Regions from separate parts of the Streptomyces sp. NPDC031379 genome, predicted to be linked through region 3. Evidence: riboswitches for the same ligand, from Rfam matches in the RefSeq annotation. Region 3 holds a riboswitch; each other region holds the start of a gene.
What was found. Region 3 has a riboswitch for cyclic di-AMP ahead of ACZ5CW_RS39185 (M23 family metallopeptidase). Riboswitches for the same ligand answer to the same signal wherever they lie in the genome.

Region 1 (7,443 bases), on a different contig from region 3:
CGGCCTGGCCGTGCTGGCGGTCATGGAGAACGAGCAGATCGTCGCCGGGGTCCGCGCGACCGGCGAGCTGCTGAAGTCCCGGCTGACCGCACTGGTCGACGAGTACGAGCTGCTCGCCGACGTGCGCGGGCGGGGCCTGATGCTCGGCATCGAGTTCGGCAAGCCGTCCTCGCTGAAGCTGCGCGGCCGCTGGACCATGCTCCAGGCGGCACGCAAGGGCCTGTTCGCGCAGATGGTCGTCGTCCCGCTGCTGCAACGGCACCGGATCCTCACGCAGGTCTCCGGCGACCACCTGGAGGTGATCAAGCTCATCCCGCCGCTGGTCATCGACGAGGCCGATGTGGACCGGTTCGTGGACGCCTTCGCCGCCGTGATGGACGACGCACACAGTGGCGGCGGCCTGATGTGGGACTTCGGCAAGACCCTGATCAAGCAGGCGGTGGCGAACCGCTGACCGCGGCCGTCCGGAAGGAAAGGGCCGGTCAGAAGGACAGTGCCAGGACGAGGACGAAGGGGTACAGCAGCCCGATCGTGCCGAGGGCCGTTCCCGCGGCGGCGGTCCACAGTCGGCCGGTGCCGCGGCGGGCACAGTGGACGCCCGCCAAGCCGAACGTGACGGCGAGCCCCCCGGCGATGAGCATCACGGGCAGCAGGCCGAACGTGAGTGTCGGCCACACGCCCGCCGCGGCCACGGCCCCCAGGACGAGTGCGGTGGGACCGAGGGCGCCGGCGGGTGTGTCGGCTCGGCCGGGTGTGGTGTTCGCGGACATGTGATCCCCCATGATTTGAACGTGTTCAAATGCTGGGCTTGATCATAACAGCGCCGGGGCGCCGGTGAGTGCACCTTTGCGCGGAGGGACGCCCCTTGCCTCTCAGGCAAGAGATTTGCCGCTAGGGCAATATTCGGGCTGAATGGAGGCATGAACGCCTCAGACGCCGCGTCGCCGGCGGCGGGCCAGGGCGACGACCTGCCCGCCGTCGCGCCGCAGCTGCGCGCACTGCGTCGCCGGGCCGGCCTCACCCTGGAGGCCGCGGCCCGCACCGCCGGGCTCTCGCCGGCCCACCTGTCCCGCCTGGAGACCGGGCATCGCCAGCCCTCGCTGCCGATGCTGCTCGCGCTCGCCCGCATCTACGGTACGACGGTCTCCGAACTGCTCGGCGAGTCGGTCGCCGACCGGGACGCGATCGTGCGGGCCGCCGACATGGAGGCGACCCGGGCGGGCGGCTGGACGTACGTCCAGGCCGGGGCGTCCGGCCGTGGCATGCAGGCCCTGCGTGTGCGCGTGCCGTACGGCTCGCAGGGCGACATCGTGCGCGTCCACCCGGGCGAGGAGTGGCTCTACGTCCTCACGGGCCGGCTGCGGCTGCGCCTCGGCGACACCGCGCACCTGCTCGCGCCCGGCGACAGCGCGCACTTCGACTCGCTCACCCCGCACCGCCTCGCCGCCGAGGACCACGACGGCGTGGAGCTGCTGTTCGTCCACACCCTGCTGCAGAGTCCCACGGCCACCCTGTGCCTGGGCCCGCTGACCGGAGAGCTGCCATGAGCAACTTCGAGGAGAAGTTCCCCCGTTCCCTGTGGGTACGGCTGATCATCTACATCGCCCTCGGCCATGTCCTGGCCGCCTTCCTCTACCTGCTGTTCGCGGTGGGCGCCAAGGGCTGACCCGCGAGCCGGCGTGGGATCATGAGCGGATGCCCGAGACGGCCGCGCCGACGGCCACCCACTGGCCCCTCACCTCCCCCCCGGTACGGCCCACTCGCTGCGGGCGACGGCCGGTGACGGCCTCACGGGGTTCATGCCGCCACCGATGCCGGACGCGGCCTGAGTGCTCGACGCCATGTACGCGCACGAACGGGCCCCGTCCGGCACCACGTACGACCAGCGCCGCCGGGCCCGCGTGGCGGTGACCCCCTGGTGCCCGAGGGGCTCCTGCCCCCTACCGCTGCTTCCCTTCGGCCCGTGAGGAGGACAGCCGGCCGCTCGGCATCCGGCCGCCCACCGAGGGCAGCCTGGACCGCGAGACCTGGAACCGGCTGATAGGGATCCTCGCCGCGCACAGCCCGGCGGGACCGGACACCCCGTGCCTCGCCCACTACAACCCGTTGCTGCTCCAGGACTTCGACCTCGCGGCGGTACGCCTGCCCTGGGCTCCCTGACCCGGTCAGTCCAGCAGGCGCTCGCGGAGCCGCTCGCGGGTGCCGGGGGTGAGGGAGAGGCCCTGCTCCAGGTAGGTCTCGACACCGCCCCAGGTCTCCTCGATGCTCCGGAAGGCCGCATCCAGATACTCGGCGCGGGCGTCGAAGAGCGGACTGAGCAGCTCCATCACCTCGGGGGTGTAGGCGGTGTCCGGGCTGCCGTTGCGGCGGACCTTGTAGCGGCGGTGCTTCGCGTTGGACTCCAGGTAGTCCGTCACGATCGCCTCGCGCTCCACGCCCACGGCGAGCAGGGTGACCGCTATGGAGATGCCCGCGCGGTCCTTGCCCGCCGCACAGTGCATCAGGGCGGGCACGTTGTCCTCGGCGAGCGCGTGCAGCACGCGCGAGTGCTCGGCGGTGCGGTCCCTGACGATCGTCCGGTACGAGGCGATCATCCGGGCCGCCGCCTTGCCGTCGTCCAGGAGCGTGCGCAGCTGCTCGAGGTCGCCCTCGCGGACCATCTTCCAGAACTCGGCGCCGTCCGCCGGGTCGCTCAGCGGCAGATTCACGTTCCGCACGCCGGCCAGCTCGACGTCCGGGCCCTCCAGCTTCTGGTCGGCCGCGTTGCGGAAGTCGAAGATCGTGTGCAGGCCCAGGGAGGAGAGGAAGACCGCGTCCTCCTCGGTCGCGTGTGCCAGGTGCCCGCTGCGGAACAGCACACCGTGCCGCACCCGCCGTCCGTCCACGGTGGGCAGTCCGCCCACGTCACGGAAATTGCGCACTCCGGCCAGCTCCGGCTCGGTCGACGGGACCTGCTGCGTCACGGGGGCTCCTCCCGGTCGGCCCCGCCGGCGCGGCTCGTCGACGGGCGCTAGTCGACCATACGACATTGCTTTCCTGGGGCAATGAGTTGTCCACAGGCATTGTCACCAGGGCCTTCGCGGCCTGATGATGTTCATACTTGAGCGGATCTGTTGGCACCTGTGAGGTCTCGATGGTGGACATCGCCGAAGACGGTCGTACCTGGCTCCTGTCGGGGCCCACCAGCAGTTATGCCCTGCATCTCACCGAGGCCGACGAGCTGCTCCACCTCCACTGGGGCCCGGGCATCGCGCTCGTGGACGCCGAGGCGCTGGCGGTGAGCCCCCTGCCCGGCTACTGGCCCTTCGAGTCCCCGCTCGACGGCCGCGAGGAGTACCCCGTCGAGGGCGGCTCCCGCTTCGTCCGCCCCGCCCTGTCCGTGCGCACGGCCGACCGGCGCGGCACGGAATGGACTTTCGAGGCCTACGACACGGAGGGCGACGAGCTGCGGCTGCGCTTCGACGACGACGGATTGGCGATCACCCTGCACTACCGCATGCGCGGGGACGTCGTGGAGCGCTGGGCGACCGTGGAGAACGGCGGGCACGCGCGCGTGGAGGTACTGCGCGCCGACGCCGCCACCTGGACCCTGCCCGACCGCGAGGGCTGGCGGCTGTCCCAGCTGCACGGGCGCTGGGCCGCCGAGTCCCGGCTCACCGGTGCGCCGCTCACGTACGGCGAGAAGGTCATCGGCAGCCGCCGCGGCCACACAGGTCACCAGCACCTGCCCTGGGTGGCGCTCGACACCGACGCCACCGAGGAGCGCGGCGAGGTCTACGGCTGCGCCCTCGGCTGGTCCGGCTCCTGGCGCATCGCCGTCGCCCAACTCCCCGACGCCCGGGTGCAGATCACCGGCGGCGCCGGCCACGACGACTCGGGTCTGCTGCTCCTGCAGCCGGGGGAGTCGTACACCACCCCGGTCTTCGCGGGGCTGTGGAGCGACGGCGGCTTCGGGGGCGCGAGCCGTACCTGGCACGCCTATCAGCGTGCGTACGTGATCCCGGACGCGGAGCAGGACCGGCCCGTGCTGTTCAACTCCTGGGAGGCGACCGACTTCGACATCACCGAGGAGCAGCAGGCCGCCCTCGCCCGCCGAGCCGCCGAGATCGGCGTGGAGCTGTTCGTGGTGGACGACGGCTGGTTCGGCGCCCGCACCAGCGACCGCGCCGGGCTCGGTGACTGGACGCCCAACCCCGACCGCTTCCCGCACGGCCTCAAGCCCCTCGCCGACCGGGTCCACGGCCTCGGCATGCGGTTCGGCATCTGGGTCGAACCCGAGATGGTCAACCCGGACAGCGACCTCTACCGCGCCCACCCCGACTGGGTCCAGTACCAACCCGGACGGAAGCGGACGGAACTGCGCAATCAGCTCGTCCTCAACCTCGCCCGCGAGGACGTCCAGGAGTACCTGTGGGAGCAGCTGGACACCCTGCTCTCCAGTGCTCCGATCGACTATGTGAAGTGGGACTTCAACCGCTGCTTCACCGACGCCGGCTGGCCCGGCGAGGCGTATCCGCAGCGCCTGTGGGTCGACCACGTCCGGGCCCTGTACGCCCTGCTGGACCGGCTGCGCGCGGCGCACCCCGGGGTCGCGTTCGAGTCCTGCTCGGGCGGTGGCGGCCGGATCGACCTCGAGGTGATGAGCCGCACCGACCAGGTGTGGACCTCTGACAACACCGACCCGCTGGACCGGCTCGCCATCCAGCACGGCTTCACCCAGATCCACCCCGCCCGGGTCATGGCCGCCTGGGTCACCGACAGCCCGAACACCCAGCTCAACGGCCGGGTCAGTTCGCTGCGGTTCCGCTTCGTCAGCGCCATGGCCGGCGTCCTCGGTGTCGGCGGTGACCTCACGGAGTGGACCGAGGAGGAGCTGGCGGAGGCCCGGCGGTGGGTGGAGCTGTACAAGGAGATCCGCCCGGTCGTCCAGCGCGGCGAGCTGTACCGGCTGCGGCCCCCGACGGGCGGTCTGAGTGCCGTCCAGTACGTCCTCGATGACGAGACGGTGGTCCTCGCCTGGCTGCAGGCGCAGAGCTACGGCGAGCCGGTGCCGGCGGTGCGGCTGCGCGGACTCGACCCGACAGCGGCGTACGAATGCCGCGAAACGGGCGAAGTGCATCGAGGGGCCGTCCTGCTGCACCACGGGCTGCGCACCGCGCTGCGTGGCGACCTGGATGCGGCGGTTATCCGGCTACGCCGTATCTGAGCCTTCTGACCGAATTGACGCCTTAATTCCAACTCGCCGCGGAATAAGGGCCTGTGGCGGGATGGTGCGTGAGGAGCGTCATATCGGTGACGGAGTGTCGCGCGTCATGTTCACGTAATTCTTATGCCTGAAAAGGGGAATTGAAAGGCGAAGACGGCACCGAATTCACGCAGGGTGACCGCTTGTCCCTGCCTTCGATCTTGGGATGAGGGAACGGCGGGAACCGGCTGCTTGTTTCCGTACGTCGTGCTCGCTTACGTTCGCCACCAATCCGGACGGAACGCCGAATCCTGCCGCCGCCCGGAGCCCGCACACACTTGACCCGTGTCCGGCAGGAGCGGGGGACCCACCAGGTACGACTGCCTGTCCGGTCTCCGCGACAGGCTAGGGGTGAAGTCGCGCACCGCGCGGCCGGGCAGCTCCAGCCCGAACCCGACAGCTGACCTCGCAGGCGTCGGAGAGGAATTGCGCCATGCCCGCGAAGGGTAAGCACCGACGTCCCAAGACCCCGCGTTTTTCCCGCTCCATCGCCGTCGCCGGAACCGGCGGCGCCGCGCTGGCCCTGCCGCTCATCGGAGCCATCGGAGCGCACGCCGCCACCCCGGCGCAGTCCGTTTCCGGAAAGACCGTGCAGTCCCTTCCCGTCACGGCGAAGAAGACCGCGGCACAGCCGGATTCGACGGTGCGCACCTATACGGTGAAGTCCGGCGACTGCCTCTCCGCGATCGCCGGCCGGCAGCACGTCAGCGGCGGCTGGCACCAGCTCTACGAGGACAACCGGCAGGCCATCGGCGCCGACCCCGCGCTGATCCACCCGGGCCTCGAACTCACGCTCGGCAAGAAGGCCGCGCAGACCCGCACCGAGCCAGCCACCCCGCAGTCCACCGCGGCCGAGCCCCAGGCCTCGACCGCCGCCAAGTCCTCCGGGACGCAGGCGGCCCCGGCCAAGTCGTCCGGCTCCGCCCCCTCGACGGCCACCGCCACCGGCTTCACCCTCCCGGTGGCCGGCGCCACCGTCGGCACCGGCTACCACGTGGCCGGCAGCATGTGGTCCAGCGGCTACCACACCGGCGTCGACTTCGTCGTCCCGACCGGCACCTCCCTCAAGGCCGTCGGCGCGGGCACGGTCGTCTCGGCGGGCTGGGGCGGGGCCTACGGCAACCAGGTCGTCATCAAGCTCGAAGACGGCCACTACGCCCAGTACGCCCACCTCTCGCAGCTCTCCGTCTCGGCCGGCCAGACCGTGACCGCGGGCCGGCAGGTCGGCCTGTCCGGCGCCACCGGCAACGTCACCGGCCCGCACCTGCACTTCGAGATCCGCACCACGCCGGACTACGGCTCCGACATCGACCCGGTCGGCTACCTCCGCCAGCACGGCGTCCCGGTCGGCTGAGGACCGCGTCGCCCGAAACCCCCTGCCTGACACGCCTCCGAAGGCCGGACCCCTGATCCCCGGGTCCGGCCTTCGGTGTGTCCGCGTGGCGATCGCACCCTCAACATGCCTGATCGCGAACGTATTCCTGGGTTGGCAAAGTATTTAAGAGTGTCTCATCTCACCGCTCGTCAACCCCCGCCTACGGTCGCGTAGGTCACATCCATAGGTGAATCATGGTCCGACGTGGCAGACGATTCGAAGAATGACAACAGATCAGTGATCGGGTCGTACGTGGCGGTGGGGGACAGCTTCACCGAGGGCGTCGGCGACCTCGGCCCCGACGGGGCGTTCGTGGGCTGGGCCGACCGGTTCGCGGTCCTCCTCGCCGACCGGCGTCCCGAGGGCGACTTCCAGTACACCAACCTCGCCGTGCGCGGGAAGCTGCTGGACCAGATCGTGGCCGACCAGGTCCCCAAGGCCGCAGGTATGGCCCCGGATCTGGTCTCCTTCTGCGCCGGCGGCAACGACATCATCCGTCCGGGCACCGACCCGGACGAGGTGGCCGAGCGGTTCGAGCGGGCCGTGGCCCGGCTGACCGAGGTCGCGGGCACGGTGATGGTGACGACCGGCTTCGACACCCGGGGCGTTCCCCTGCTCAAGCACCTGCGCGGCAAGATCGCCACGTACAACGGGCATGTCCGCGCGATCGCCGACCGGTACGACTGTCCCGTACTCGACCTGTGGTCCCTCAAGTCCGTACAGGACCGCCGGGCCTGGGACAGCGACCGCCTCCACCTCTCACCCGAGGGGCACACGCGCGTGGCACTGCGGGCCGGGCAGGCCCTCGGTCTCGACGTCCCGG
Region 2 (7,443 bases), on a different contig from region 3:
GTCGGTGGCCTGGGCGGCGAAGTCCTCCTCGTCGATCAGCTCGTTCTTCAGGTTGCTGATCTTGGCGCTGAAGGACTTGGGCGGGAAGCGCTTGGGGTCGAGGTCGAGGTCGCGGCAGACCAAGGCCATCAGGCGCTTGCTGTCGGCTGCGTCGTAGATCGAGAAGGAGGAGGTGAAGCCGAGCTTCTTCGACTCCCGGCGCAGGATCCGTACGCACGCGCTGTGGAAGGTCATCACCCACATCGCGTTCGCGCGCGGGCCGACGAGCTGCTCGACGCGCTCCTTCATCTCGCCGGCGGCCTTGTTGGTGAAGGTGATCGCGAGGATCTGGCCCGGGTGGACGTTCCGCTCGGCGAGCAGGTGGGCGATGCGGTGGGTGAGCACGCGCGTCTTGCCGGAGCCGGCGCCGGCGACGATGAGCAGCGGGGAGCCGGCGTGCACGACCGCGGCGCGCTGGTTCTCGTTCAGCCCCTCCAGGAGTGCCGCCGCGTCGATCGCCGGGCGGGGGGCGCCGTCGCGGTAGTAGGCGTCCCGGTCCGGCGGCGCGTCGAACTTCCCGCCGAACAGATCGTCCGGAATCGGCTCCGGAGCGTGATCGTCCTCGGGCGGTGGCGGAGGCTCCTCCTCGTGCCCGCGAGGGCGCTGGAGGTCCGCCAGGAAGCTGTCGTCAAAGAGGCTGCTCATCGCTCTACGAGTCTAGGGCGCCCCACCGACAAACCGTCCCCGTACCCGGAACCCGGCCCCGCGGCCGGGTCCCGCCCCCGGACGCGAAGCGGCGAGCCGATCGTCGCCCCACCGGCCCCGACCAGCCCCTCACGCTGCGGAACCGCCTGTTCACGCCCACGTGAAACCGACCCCAGGTCACGGAAATGTATCGGACAAACCGCACACCAACCTTCACAGGAGACACACGAGTTGGCTAAGTTGCCGTCAGGCCGCACGACCCCTCTCCGGCGAACGTCGCCGGGCCATGCGGCCTCCGCCGAGTCCGGCGCGCCCCGCACGGTGCCCGGAGCCGGGGACCCACCGATCCTGGGGTGAATCGGCCGACTCCCGCCCGGGACGACGCCGTAGGGCAACCCTTCCGAAGCACCCGCCCGAACCCGACAGCTAACCCGGTAGGCGGCATGTTGGAAGGAGTCGCCTCCCTTGGCGTCGCACCGCAAGCCGCGCCCCGGCGGCACCCTTGGACCGGGCCTGCGCGGCCCCGCCCTGGCCACCGCCGCGTTCACCTCCGTGGCCGTCCTGTCCCAGACGGCCGAGGCCGCTTCCGCCGACGACGGCCGGCCCAGCCTGGAGGAGATCGAGAAGAAGATCGACGAGTTCTACCGCCAGGCCGACTCGACGCCGGAGGAGGAACCGGCGGGCAGGCAGCGGGCGCATACCGAGGAACTGCGCCAGGAGGAAGCGCGGCGGGCGGGCCTGCTCGCCAAGGCCCGCGACGGGTGGATGCCGTTCGCGGCCACCGCGGACACGGCCGCCTCCCTCCTCGAGGAGTATCCGCAGGACCACTTCGCCCAGAGCAGGGTGATGAACCGGCTGGCCTCGCGGGTGAAGGACACGGCCGAGCGGGGCAGGGCCACGAGAATCCCGCAGGCGCCGGACGCCCCGCCCTACGACGTGAAGGCCGCGAAGGCCGCCGTCCAGCACAAGCTCGCCACCACGCGCGGGCTGCTGTCCCGGCTCACCGCCCAGGAGGACGCGCGGCCGGCCGCGCCCGGCCGACGGCAGCCGGCGCAGGCCGGTCCGCAGGCGTACGGGACCGCCGACTCGCGGCAGGCCACCAAGGCCGGGAAGGCGGTCGCCTTCGCCCGGGCCCAGATCGGCAAGCCGTACGTGAGCGGCGCCAGCGGGCCCGGCTCCTACGACTGCGCCGGCCTCACCCAGGCCGCGTGGAAGGCCGCCGGCGTCACCCTCCCGCGCAGCGCCCGGGCCCAGGCCGCCACGGGGACCCCGGTCCCCCTCTCCGACGCGCGCGCCGGTGACCTGGTCTTCTTCCACGACGACAGCAGCCATGTCGGCCTCTGCACGGGCGACGGGATGATGATCCACGCTCCGGAGCCCGGCGCGTACGTCCGCGAGGAGTCCGTCGACCGCGGTGGTGAATCGATCATCCACAGCGTGGTGCGGCCGGCCTGACCGTTCGCTTTCCGGGCCCAGCCCCGCGCCGCCGGGCCCCCGCCCCAGAACGCCTGGCATCCCGCCTCGCCGTGCCGGGCGCCCCGCCCCGCCGTGCCGGGCGCCCCGCCCCGCGGCGCCGCGTCCCCACGCGCGCGTGACGGCGTTCTCGCGGCGTACGCGCGCGTACCCGCGTTTTTGCGCTCCCCGCACGCGTGCCCTGCCCGGCCGGATGCGCCCGGCTGCCTAGCATCGGGCGCATGCCCGGCATCTCAGGTCTGCGTGCGTGGTGGAGGGAGCGGCCTCCCGCGGCCGGGGCCGCCGTGATGGCGACCGGCATCCTGTCGGTGGCCCTGCACACGGCCGGCGACGAGGCGGTCTCCCGGGTGGCGCTGGCGCTGGCCTGCGTCGCCTGGGTGGCGCTGGCCGCCGACTTCGTCCTGCGGTTGCTCGGCGAACGGCAGCGCTGGCTGAGCGAGGCGCGGAGTCCGGGGGCGCTGACCGCCGTCGCCGCCACGACCGTGCTGGGCACCCGGATCTCGATGCTGGGCCGGCAGACCCTGGCCGAGGCCCTGCTGGCACTCGCGGCGCTGCTCTGGCCGGTGCTGCTCGTCCTCGTCGTACGGCGCTGGACCCAGGGCATGCCCGGAACGGTGTTCCTGGGTTGTGTGGCCACCCAGGGGCTCGCGGTGCCGGGAGCCACGCTGGCCGCGGCCGAGGGTACGGCGTGGCTCGCGCACACCGCGCTGGTGCTGTTCTGGCTGGGTCTGGTGCTCTACGGCCTCGCCCTGGTCCGCTTCGACCCGCGGCAGGTGCTTCAGGGCGCCGGGGACCACTGGATCGCCGGCGGGGCACTCGCCATCTCGACGCTGGCCGGGGCGAAACTGCTCGCCGCTGACAGCGGGCGCCTGTACCTGTGGAACGACGACGACCGCGGCGTCCTGCGCACCGTCACGGCGGCGTTGCTCGTCCTGGACCTCACCGGATACCTCGTGCTGCTGGCGGCGGAGGCGGCCCGGCCGCGGCCGGGCTACGACATGCGGCGGTGGTCGACGGTGTTCCCGATGGGGATGACGGCCGCCGCCACGCTGTCCGTCGCGGCCACCATGGGCGTCCCGTGGCTCACGGGCCCGGGACGCGTGCTGGTGTGGGTGGCGGTGGCGGCGTGGCTCGCGGTCGCCGCCGGAGCGGTGCTCGCGGCCCGGGCGGGCGACGGTGTCGGCTGACCGTCAGGTCCACAGGACGGCGATGAAGACGTTCGCCGTGGTCAGCAGACCGACCAGGCCGAAGAGCCTCTTGTCGACCCGCTCCTCGTCGCGCTTCACGTAGACCAGTCCGAGGATCACGATCAGCAGGGCCAGCTTCACGCCGATCTTGATGTTGTTGACGTGGTGGTCGTCGGCCTGGTTGAGGCCGACCAGGGCCACGCCGGTGACCAGCATGGTGAGGGCGCCGTGCAGCATGCCGGGGACGAACCGGGCCGTGCCCTGCCCTATCGCCTTCATCTGGGTGAGGAAACCGCCGAGCAGCGCGGCGATGCCGATGATGTGCAGGCCGACGAAGAGGTGGATGAGTACGTCCATGGAGCCGGAGCCTAACGAGGGGCGCTCGAGCCCTCCGTGGCCGGGCCCGCCGACGACGTTCCACCGGGACCCGCCCCGACGGCTGCTGATCTTGCATATATGCGCCCCATAGCACCCCGCCGCTCCGCCCCACCCCGCTTTCGATGCTTCGGTCACTACGCTGCGTGAAGACGACGACTCCACCCCGGCAACACGGTCACATACGGTCAGGTACCACTCCATCGAAGCCAGTTCCGTACACCGCGTTACCAACTCGTCACAGAGCGGCCTAGCGTCCTCCCCCAGGTGACCGGCTCCCCACCGCCGCCCGGGCCAGGGCGGCAGTCGGCCACCTCCGCCGAGAAAGGCCCGGCGGCGGCCGGCTCCCCCTGTGCCGGCCGCCGCCGGGCGCACCGACCGCGCTCGGTCGTACGAGGTCCCACGAAAGGACGTGACGGTCCAGGTGGCAGCGCACCGCAAGCCCCGGCAACGCCCGCTCAGCGGCCATACGGTCCGCACGGCCGCCACTCTCACCCTGGCGGGCGCGGCCACCGCTACGGGCTTCGACGGGACGGGACACGCCGAGCCACAGCTGACGCCGGCACAGGTGAAGGACAGGGTCGACACGTTGTACCAAGAGGCGGAGAGCGCCACCGAGAAGTACAACGGGGCGAAGGAGAAGGCCGAAACGGCCCAGCACCGGGTGAACACGCTGCAGGACCAGGCCGCCCGCAAGCAGGCCAAGCTCAACTCGGCCCGGGACGCCCTGGGCTCGTTCGCGGCGGCGCAGTACCGCGAGGGCGGTATCGACCCGGCCTGGCAGCTGGCCCTGTCCGGCGACCCCGACCGGTACCTGGCGGGCGCCGCGTTCGCGGAGCGGGCCGGTGACCGGCAGGCCGCCGCCGTGTCAGGGGTGCGCGAACAGCTCCGGGAGATCGAGCGGTTGCGCGGCGCCGCACACATCGAGCTGAAGTCCCTGCGCTCACGGCAGGCGGAGCTGAAGAGGCAGAAGAAGACCATCACCGGCAAGCTCGACGAGGCCCGGCGGCTGCTGACACGGCTCACCCCGCAGCAACGGACCGAGGTCACCGGTGACGGCGCCCCGGCCGGGCACGTCTCCCGGTCGGCCTCCGGCACGCGGCAGTCACTGGAACGCGCCGGGTCCGCCACGGCCCCGAACACGCGCGCTGCGGCGGCCGTCTCCTACGCCTACACCAAGCTCGGCAGCCCCTATGTGTGGGGCGCGACCGGCCCGAACGCCTTCGACTGCTCGGGCCTGGTCCAGGCCGCCTACCGCGCCGCCGGCGTCTCCCTGCCCCGCACCACCTACGCCCAGATCAACGCGGGCCGACGCCTCTCCCGCTCCGAACTCCAGCCCGGCGACCTCGTGTTCTTCTACTCCGGCATCAGCCACGTCGGGCTCTACGTCGGAGGCGGACAGATGATCCACGCCCCCAACCCGTCGGCACCGGTCCGGCTGGCCCCGGTCGACGAGATGCCCTTCGCCGGGGCCACCCGGGTGGCGTGAGGGCGGCCCCGCAGGGGTCAGACGAGACGGCGCGCGGTCGCCCAGCGGGTCAGCTCGTGGCGGTTGGACAGCTGGAGCTTGCGCAGGACCGCCGAGACATGGGACTCGACCGTCTTCACCGAGATGAACAACTGCTTGGCTATCTCCTTGTAGGCGTAGCCGCGGGCGATCAGGCGCAGCACCTCGCGCTCGCGCTGGGTGAGACGGTCCAGGTCCTCGTCGACGGGCGGGGCGTCGGTGGAGGCGAAGGCGTCGAGGACGAACCCGGCCAGCCGCGGGGAGAAGACGGCGTCGCCCTCCTGCACCCGGAAGATCGAGTCGATCAGGTCGGCGCCGGTGATGGTCTTGGTGACATAGCCGCGGGCGCCACCGCGGATGACACCGATCACGTCCTCCGCCGCGTCCGACACGGACAGCGCGAGGAAGCGCACGGGCCGCTCGGCGTCGGCCGTCAACGCCGCGCACCGGCGCAGTACTTCGACACCGCCGCCGCCCGGCAGGTGGACGTCGAGGAGGACCACCTCGGGCCGGGTCGCGGTGATGACCGTGACCGCCTGGTCGACGTCCGCGGCCTCGCCGACCACCTCGACGCCGGTCTCGGCGGTCTGGCCGATCTCGGCCTGGACGCCGGTGCGGAACATCCGGTGGTCGTCCACGAGCACCACGCGGACGTGCCGCCCGCCCGCGCCGCCGCCGGCGGGCCGGCCGGACCCGGCCGCCTCCGCCGCTGCCGCCGTGCCGTTCGCCTCGGTCGCGTCACTCATGACGTCTTCTCCGCCCTCTCCATCTCCAGTTCGACCTCCGTGCCGCCGTCCGGTACCGCCCGCAGCCGGGCCGTGCCGCCGTTGCGCTCCATGCGGCCGATGATCGATTCTCTGACGCCCATGCGGTCGGCGGGTATCGAGTCCGGGTCGAAGCCCGGGCCGCGGTCGCGCACGGACACGAAGACCGTCTTCCCCTCGACTTCGGCATAGACCTGTACGGCGCCGCCCTCGCCACCGTACTTGGCGGCGTTCACCATCGCCTCGCGCGCGGCCTGCATCTGTGCGGCGGTCTTCTCGTCGAGCGGGCAGTCGCCGACGATGACGACCTCTATGGGCACGCCGTGCTTGTCCTCCACCTCGGCGGCGTTGCGCCGTACCGCCTCCGCGACGGTGTCCGGCTCGTCCGCCTCGTCCTTGCCGGTGCCCTCCGGCTTGTACAGCCAGGTGCGCAGATCGCGCTCCTGGGCGCGGGCGAGGCGGCGCACCTCGCCGGCGTTGTCGGCGTTGCGCTGGATCAGGGTGAGGGTGTGCAGCACGGAGTCGTGGACGTGGGCGGCGACCTCGGCTCGCTCCTGGGCACGGATGCGCATCAGGCGTTCCTCGGACAGGTCCTGCGTCATGCGGACCAGATAGGGGCCCGCGAGCAGCGTGATGCCGACGAGGACGGCGAGCGCGGCCTGCAGGACGGCGCCGAGGTGGGCGGCCGAACCCTGCAGGACGAAGATGGCGGAGACACCGGCCGTGACGAGCAGGACTCCACCGGCCGCCCGCAGCAGGGTGAGGGTGCGCCGGCGCCGGCCGACCTCGACCCAACGGGCCCGGCGGGCGTTGTCCGCCTGCCGCCAGACCAGGGCGACACCGGCCGCGACGAGCACGGCGGGCAGCAGATACGCCTTGGCCGCGCTGCCCAGGTTGACGCTGCCGACGAAGACCATGGACACGATGACCATGAGGAGCAACGCGACGATCTGTCCCCGGTCCGGCTTGCGGGCCACCAGTCTGCGGCGGCCGTCCGGCGAGGTCTCGGTGCCGACCAGCGTCGGCGGCTTCTGCTCGCCGACGCCGCCGACCCCGAGGGGGACGAAGAACCAGAACGCCGCGTACAGCAGCGCCCCGAGTCCGTCGGCCATGAACAGGCCGACGAAGACGAGCCGCACCCAGATGACGGGCAGCCCGAGATGCCCGGCGAGGCCCCGCGCCACTCCGCCGAGCCAGCGTCCGTCGCTGCTGCGGTAGAGCTTGCGCGGCGGCCGCGGGTCGTCGAGTGGCGGGCTTGCGGCTTCCGGCATGGCAACGATGGTCACATGGCCGGCGGGGCAGAGCATCAGGGTCGGCCCCGGAGACGCCCCTGATCTTCGGCGGGGTCGGCCCGGGCTGCGCCGGGCGGGGCCGGTCCGCTGCCGCTCGGACGCCTCCCCAGCCCGCCTCAGGGCCGATTTCAGGGTTCGCCCAGGGTCGTCCCGACTGCCGT
Region 3 (7,443 bases):
TGCGCCTGCTCGAGACCCGCCGCATCGAGGACGTCGTCCTCATGCGCTACGAGCCCACGGCCCCCGGCACCGGCCCCGCCCCCACCGCCGCCGACCGCCGCTGGCTGCGCACCGCCTGCGACCTCGCCGCCCTGTGCCCGCCCTCGGAGACCGCGTTCAGTGTCGGCGCGGTCGTGGTCGCCGCCGACGGCACCGAACTGGCCCGCGGCCACTCCCGGGAGAACGGCGACCCGGTGGTCCACGCAGAGGAGGCCGCGCTGGCGAAGATCGACCGGGCCGACCCCAGGCTGACCGGTGCCACGGTCTACAGCAGCCTGGAGCCCTGCGCCCGCCGCGCCTCCCGCCCCGCGCCCTGTGCCGAGCTGATCCTGCGCGCCGGGGTGCGCCGGGTGGTCACCGCCTGGCGGGAGCCGGACACCTTCGTCGCGGCGGCCGACGGCACGGGGGTGCTGCGCGACGGGGGAGCCGAGGTCGTCGTACTCCCGGAACTCGAGGCGCTCGCCAAGGCGCCCAACGCCCACCTGCGGGGCTGAGCGCCGCCCCCGGCACCGGTCCGGGCGGGGCCCGGGGGAAACCGATGTGCATTCCGTCCTGCGTATGGCGTACAGTAGAGACACAACGACGCGGGGTGGAGCAGCTCGGTAGCTCGCTGGGCTCATAACCCAGAGGTCGCAGGTTCAAATCCTGTCCCCGCTACTGAAGACTCAGGGCCGGAATCCAGTACATGGACTCCGGCCCTGAGTGTTTCCCGGGGTGTCCGGGGTTCCCCCGGCGACGCCCGGCCTTTCTGTCGAGTGGCATACATCACAGCAGGTCATCCGGTCGGTCCACAGCGGTCGCCCCGCCTCCCCGTGCCCGCAAACCTGGACGTACGTCGGACACGTGGGAGACAAGCGGTGCGTCCTGGTGAGGTGGAGCAGAACACGTACGCCAGGGCGGGTGGCCGGCTCCCCGGCGACCCCGTGCCCGACCCGGGTGTCGGCGCCGACCCGGTACCCGCGGGCAGGACCCGCCGCCCGAGCCCGCGTGCCCTGGCCCGCGCCCTGCCCGCCCTCCTCGTCGCCTGCGGCGTCCTCTACGGCCTGCTCACCCCCGAGGACTTCACCGCCGTCCCGTTCTTCACCGCCGCCCTGCTGATCGCCGCGCCCCTGTCCTCGCTGCGCACCACCGTGCTGACCGGCCTCACGGCCCTCGCCGCCGCCTGCGCCGTGCACGCCCAGGCCGGCGCCCACCCGGCCGTGGCCACCGTCACGGACGTGGTCACCGTGGCCACGGTCGCCCTGCCGGCCGTCGCCATCAACCGCGTGGTCCGCCTCGGCGACCGGCGGCTCGCCTCCGCCCGGGAGATCGCCGAGGCCGCACAGCGGGCCGTCCTGCCCGAGCCCGCCGCACGGATCGGCGGCTTCGAGATCGCCGCCCGCTACGAGGCGGCACGCCAGGACGCGTTCATCGGCGGCGACCTCTACGCGGTGCAGGACAGCCCGCACGGCGTCCGGCTGGTCGTCGGGGACGTGCGCGGCAAGGGCCTGGGCGCGGTCGCCGCCGTCGCCGTGCTGATCGGGGCGTTCCGGGAGGCGGCCGAGCAGGAGACCACGCTGGAGGCGGTCGCCGAGCGGCTGGAGCGGGCGCTGGCCCGCGAAGGCACCCGGCGGGACGGCATCGACGCGTTCGAGGGCTTCACCACCGCCGTCCTCGCCGAACTCCCGCACGGCGACGGCGTCGTACGCGTCCTCAACCGCGGCCATCCCTCCCCGCTGCTGCTGCACGCCGACGGCACCCTGCGCATCCTGACCGCGCACGAGCCCGCGCTGCCGCTCGGCATGGGCGACCTCGGCATGTGGCCCGACCGGACGCTGGAGGCCGCCTTTCCGAGCGGGGCCACCCTGCTGCTCTACACCGACGGTCTGTCCGAGGCCCGGGACGCCCACGGCCGGTTCTACGAACCCGAACGACGGCTCGCCGGACGTGCCTTCCCCGACCCCGGCGCACTGCTCGGCCGGCTCGCCGCGGAGGTGCGGCGCCACTCCGGCGGCGGGATGACGGACGACATGGCGCTGCTCGCCGTACGGCAGCCATGAGCAGCCTCACCGAGGGTGACCGGTCGACCGCCGTGCGCATAACATCTGAGTCACCATCAAAACTTCTGTGACTCCTGAACCGCGGCCAACTCGCCCGATTTGCAGCGGTCCTGGCAGGTAAGTCCGCGGCCGAAAAGGTTAATGATCAAGCCGAACGGCTTGGAAAGTGCCTGGCACGTCTATTAACGTTCGATAACGCAGCGCGGTCGTCCCAGCCGTCACAAGAGGCGGCTCCGTGCGCATGCGCCGAATCCCGCAAGGGAACCGGGGAACCACCACCTTGGGGTGAATCACGCGGACACCGACGTGAACTCGCTGAGTCCACGCCTGGTATACGCGCGTAGGAGACCTTCCTGCTCCGAACCCGTCAGCTAACCCGGTAGGCGGAGGAAGGAAAGGAGCACGCCCGCGTGGCGTCCAACCGCCCTGCCCCAGAAGCCCCGTTCATACCGGCTCAGCGTGAGACCGAGACCTTCGGTTACGGCTCCTACCGCGCCGAGGAGGGCCCCTGGGAGGAGTGGAATCCCACCGAGGACTCCGTCGCCCCGGTCCGCGGCCGGCACCGTGTCGCCAAGCAGCGCGGCGGGTTCGCCCGCAGCTCCACCGTTCTCGGCGTCGGCGTGATCGCCGCGGTCGGCGCGGGCGGCATGGCCAGCGCCAACACCGGCAAGCCGCCGGTCTCCATCTCCCTGCCGGACCTGCCCTCCGTCGGCTCGCTCTTCGAGGACGACTCCGCCCCGGCACCCGAGGCCACCGCCACGACCGCGCTCAGCGACGTCGGCGTGACCTCCGCCGACACCGAGCAGGACGCCGACGCGGGCGAGGCCCTGCGCAACCGGATCATGGCCCAGGCCGAGCAGCAGCAGAGCAAGGCCGACAGCAAGGCCACCGCCGTGGCACTCGCCGCCGCCGAGAAGCAGACCGCGGACGCCGCCGCGAAGGCGGAGAAGGAAGCCGCCACCAAGGCCGCCGCCGCCAAGGAGAAGGCGGAGGCCGACGCCGAGAAGGCCGCCGAGGCCAAGCGGCTGGCCGAGCTGGCCAAGCAGTACGCGCTGCCGACCTCCTCGTACACGCTCACCTCGACGTTCGGCCAGGCCGGCTCGATGTGGTCCTCCGGCTACCACACCGGCCTCGACTTCGCGGCTCCCACGGGCACCCTCATCAAGGCCGTCCACACCGGCACGATCACCCAGGCGGGCTGGGCCGGCTCCTACGGCTACCGCACGGTCCTCACCCTCGACGACGGCACCGAGCTGTGGTTCTGCCACCAGTCCTCGATCAGTGTCTCCGTCGGCCAGAAGGTCTCCACCGGCGACGTCATCGGCCGCGTCGGCGCCACCGGCAACGTCACCGGCCCGCACCTCCACCTGGAGGTCCACCCGGGCGGCCAGTCCACCGGCATCGACCCGATGGCATGGCTGCGGGACAAGGGCCTCAACCCCTGACACGTCCCTCCGGGAGCCCGCGGGGGCACCCCTTTGCGGGATCTTGGCGCCGACGGCGGAATGCGATCATCTGCCGTCGGCGTTGACGTGGAGCATGACTTCTCTGCGCACACTCGGCTCCTCCGACCTCGAGGTCTTCCCGCTCTCCCTCGGCGGCAACGTCTTCGGCTGGACCGCCGACGAGGAGACCTCCTTCGCCGTCCTCGACGCCTACGCGGCCGCCGGCGGCAACTTCGTCGACACCGCCGACTCCTACTCCGCCTGGATCGAGGGCCACCAGGGCGGCGAGTCGGAGACGATCATCGGCAGGTGGGTCAAGGCCCGTGGCAACCGCGACGACGTGGTCATCGCGACCAAGGTCAGTCAGCACCCCGAGTACCAGGGTCTGTCCGCCACCACCATCAAGGCCGCCGCCGACGCCTCCCTGCGCCGCCTGGGCACCGACCACATCGACCTCTACTACACGCACTTCGACAAGCCCGAGGTGCCGGTGGAGGAGATCATCGGCGCGCTGGACGAGCTGGTGAAGGCCGGCAAGGTCCGGCACATCGCCGCCTCCAACATCACCCCCGAACGCCTCCAGGCCTCCCTGGACTTCTCCGACCGCGAGGGCCTCGCCCGCTACGTCGCCCTCCAGCCCCACTACAACCTGGTCTCCCGCGACACCTACGAGGGCCCGCTGCGGGACCTGGCCGTCCGCGAGGGCCTCGCCGCCGTGCCCTACTTCGCCCTCGCCGCGGGCTTCCTGACCGGCAAGTACCGCCCCGGTACGACCGTGGACAGCGCCCGCGCCGGCCGGGCCCAGGGGTACGCGGACTCCGAGCGCGGCCAGAAGGTCCTGGCGGCCCTGGACGAGATCGCCGCCGCCCACGAGGCCCCGGCCGCCACCATCGCCCTGGCCTGGCTCGCGGCCCAGCCGACGATCACGGCCCCCATCGCCTCCGCCCGCACGCCGGAACAACTCCCGGCCCTGCTGGGCTTGGCGGACCTGAAGCTGACGGACCAGGAAGTGACCAGGCTGACGGAAGCCTCGGCGTAGGACCGGTCACCCCGGTTCCACCGCGACGGCAAGCGCCCGTACCGGCGGTGCCCGGCTGCCCGAACCCCCTAGGTGCGATACGGGTTGTACGCGGGATGGGGCACCGCCGGGTACCCGTACGGCGGTGCCCAGTACACCGGTGTCGGAGCGGAAGCCCTGGCCGCGTACTCCAGGGCCGGCCGCGCCATGCCCCTGCGCTGCCACAGCTCGGTCAGCAACTCCCGCTCCCGTACGACGAAGTCGGCCCCGGCCCGCCCCTGCCGCCCCCGGTGCCGCAGGAACGCGAGCGAGGTGGCGTACGCCTCGTACTGAGCCACCGTCCGCGCCGCGGGCCGCCCCCCGAAGTGGTGCCGGGCGTACTCCCGGGCCATCCGCCGCGCCCGCATCGACCCGAGCGCGAACGGCTCGGCCGGCCCCAGCCACCCGGCCAGCACGTACGCCGGCAGCTCTTCCCGCACGGTCCGCAGCTCCCGCTGCCGCGTCCAGACCGCGAGCCAGGTCAGCAACCCGAACGCGGGCACCATGAACCCGCCGTAGACGGCGAAGAACCCGTACTGGCCGAAGGTGGAGGAGCCGTTCCAGAGGGCGTGCATGCTCATCGCGAGCAGCAGCCCGCAGACCGGCAGCAGCACCCGCCGCAGATGCTGCCGCTCCCCGGAGAGCGCGGCGACGCCGAAGCCGATGCCGGTGAGGACGGTGAACAGGGGGTGCGCGAACGGGGACATCACGATGCGCACGAAGAAGGTCGCGGCGGTGACGGAGGCGATGCCCCGTCCGCCGGTCATCTGGTCGGTCCCGAAGGCCGTACCGAGGTAGAGGATGTTCTCGGTGAACGCGAAACCGGTGGCGGTGATCCCGGCGATCACCATCCCGTCCACGAGTCCGGTGAAGTGGCGTCTGCGGAAGAGGAAGACCAGCAGCACGGCCGCGGCCTTGGCGGACTCCTCCACGATCGGCGCTATCACGGTGGCGCCGAGGGTGTCGGCATTGGCCGGATCGGCGGTGGCGGTGGCTATCCACTTGGTCGCGAAGGTGTTCGCGACGATGGCTATCAGCGCCGCCGCGCAGGCGCCCCAGGCGAAGGCGAAGACCAGGTTCCGCCAGGGGCCCGGCTCCACCCGGTCCAGCCACCGGAAGGCGGCCGTCAGCCAGGGCACGGGCAGCACCGCGAGTCCGAGCCCGACCAGGAACCCCTCCGTGCCGGTCTGCCGCCGCACGAGCGCGAGGATCACCAGCCCGGACAGCGCCAGCAGCGTGATCAGCGCCCCGTACCGCACCCATCCGCGCTGCCACCAGTGCGGGTGACGGAGCACCCCGGCGCCGGGGCTGGTGGGGGGTGTCGGGTACGGAGCACTGCTGGCCACGGCATCGACCCTAACGGTGACGGAACGAGGGGCTATCGGTTTGTCGGACCGGGCCGCAGGGCCTGGCGCCGAACCTGCCCGCCGGCCCCGCCCGCCGGTTCCGTACCGGCCCGGCTATCGGTCCCGGTGCGGTACGCGCCGGAAGAGGAGATCGTTCACCACATGTCCCTTGTCCAGTCCCTGCCCCTCGAAACGGGTCAGCGGCCGGAACTCGGGGCGTGGCGCGAAACCGCCCCCCGCCTGCGTGTTCTCGAAGTCCGGATGCGCGCTGAGCACCTCGAGCATCTGTTCGGCGTACTCCTCCCAGTCGGTCGCGCAGTGCACGGTCGCGCCGGGCTTCAGCCGGGTCGCGGCGAGCGACAGGAACTCGGGCTGGATGAGTCTCCGCTTGTGATGCCGCTTCTTGGGCCAGGGGTCGGGGAAGTACACGCGCAGCCCGTCCAGCGAGTCGGGGCGGAGCATCTCCCGGAGCAGGATGATCGCGTCCCCGTTGCCCACCCGGACGTTGGACAGGCCGTTCTGGTCGGCGAGATTGAGCAGATTGCCCTGCCCCGGGGTGTGCACGTCGACCGCGAGGACGTTGGTGTCCGGGTCGGCGGCGGCCATCCGGGCGGTGGCCTCACCCATCCCGAAGCCGATCTCCAGCACGACGGGGTTGCCGTTCCCGAACAGCTCGGCCGGATCGATGACCCGCTGCCCGTCGATGTCCAGCCCCCACTTCGGCCACAGCCGCTGCAGGGCGTCGGCCTGCCCGGCCGTCACCCGGCTGCGCCGCGGCTGGAAACTGCGGATCCGCCGCTCGAAGTGCGACCCGGCCGGATCGGCCTTCGGCCCGTCGGGAAACCTGGGTTCCCCCTTGGTCCGGGTGTGCCGGATGGAGGCACCGGGGGCCTGCGGGGCCGACGGCGGAGCTTCGGGGGTGTTCACGGAGTCAGACACAGTAAGACGATTTTACGGCGCCGCGGAACGGCCCCCTCGCACTACAGCGCGCCCAGCAGATCGAGCACCCGCCGCCCCACCTCCCGTCCGATCGGGAGCGAAGCGGTGGCCGCGGGTGACGGCGCGTTGAGGACGTGCACCGCCCGCGCCCCCTCCCGGATCAGGAAGTCGTCCACGAGCGTCCCGTCCCGCAGCACCGCCTGCGCCCGCACCCCGGCGGGGGCCCGCACCAGGTCCCCGGACTCCACCCCGGGCAACAGCCTGCGCACCGCCTCCACGAACGCCCCCTTGGACACCGACCGCCGCAGCTCCCCGGCGCCGTACCGCCAGTGCCGCCGGGCGATCGCCCACGACCCCGGCCACGCCACGGTCCCGGCCAGCTCCCCTGGGCGTACGACCCCCCAGCCGTATCCCTCCCGGGCCAGCGCCGGCACCGCGTTCGGCCCGACGTGCACGCCCCCGTCGATGCCCCGGGTCAGATGCACCCCGAGGAACGGGAACGCCGGGTCCGGCACCGGATAGACCAGCCCTCGCACCAGCTCGGGCCGCGCCAGCTCGTAGTACTCCCCGCGGAACGG

Region 1: linked by a shared signal. The riboswitch ahead of ACZ5CW_RS30300 (M23 family metallopeptidase) and the one ahead of ACZ5CW_RS39185 (M23 family metallopeptidase) in region 3 are both predicted to bind cyclic di-AMP.
Region 2: linked by a shared signal. The riboswitch ahead of ACZ5CW_RS02695 (C40 family peptidase) and the one ahead of ACZ5CW_RS39185 (M23 family metallopeptidase) in region 3 are both predicted to bind cyclic di-AMP.

The regions. Positions count from the first base shown of each region.
Region 1 is NZ_JBVIIT010000023.1:160,123-167,565, reverse strand. It holds gene ACZ5CW_RS30330 (aspartate aminotransferase family protein) at 1-454, shown strand, start outside; gene ACZ5CW_RS30325 (hypothetical protein) at 483-770, opposite strand; gene ACZ5CW_RS30320 (helix-turn-helix domain-containing protein) at 921-1,547, shown strand; gene ACZ5CW_RS30315 (DUF6126 family protein) at 1,544-1,666, shown strand; gene ACZ5CW_RS30310 (tyrosine-protein phosphatase) at 2,166-2,963, opposite strand; gene ACZ5CW_RS30305 (alpha-galactosidase) at 3,134-5,206, shown strand; cyclic di-AMP (ydaO/yuaA leader) riboswitch at 5,517-5,673, shown strand; gene ACZ5CW_RS30300 (M23 family metallopeptidase) at 5,679-6,599, shown strand; gene ACZ5CW_RS30295 (SGNH/GDSL hydrolase family protein) at 6,858-7,443, shown strand, end outside.
Region 2 is NZ_JBVIIT010000001.1:570,454-577,896, reverse strand. It holds gene pcrA (DNA helicase PcrA) at 1-684, opposite strand, end outside; cyclic di-AMP (ydaO/yuaA leader) riboswitch at 971-1,141, shown strand; gene ACZ5CW_RS02695 (C40 family peptidase) at 1,150-2,139, shown strand; gene ACZ5CW_RS02690 (tellurite resistance/C4-dicarboxylate transporter family protein) at 2,379-3,344, shown strand; gene ACZ5CW_RS02685 (hypothetical protein) at 3,348-3,701, opposite strand; gene ACZ5CW_RS02680 (C40 family peptidase) at 4,144-5,208, shown strand; gene ACZ5CW_RS02675 (LuxR C-terminal-related transcriptional regulator) at 5,226-5,972, opposite strand; gene ACZ5CW_RS02670 (ATP-binding protein) at 5,969-7,261, opposite strand.
Region 3 is NZ_JBVIIT010000042.1:30,050-37,492, forward strand. It holds gene ACZ5CW_RS39170 (dihydrofolate reductase family protein) at 1-533, shown strand, start outside; tRNA gene ACZ5CW_RS39175 (tRNA-Met) at 623-696, shown strand; gene ACZ5CW_RS39180 (PP2C family protein-serine/threonine phosphatase) at 912-2,078, shown strand; cyclic di-AMP (ydaO/yuaA leader) riboswitch at 2,313-2,479, shown strand; gene ACZ5CW_RS39185 (M23 family metallopeptidase) at 2,489-3,523, shown strand; gene ACZ5CW_RS39190 (aldo/keto reductase) at 3,618-4,562, shown strand; gene ACZ5CW_RS39195 (PrsW family intramembrane metalloprotease) at 4,631-5,926, opposite strand; gene trmB (tRNA (guanosine(46)-N7)-methyltransferase TrmB) at 6,041-6,865, opposite strand; gene lhgO (L-2-hydroxyglutarate oxidase) at 6,907-7,443, opposite strand, start outside.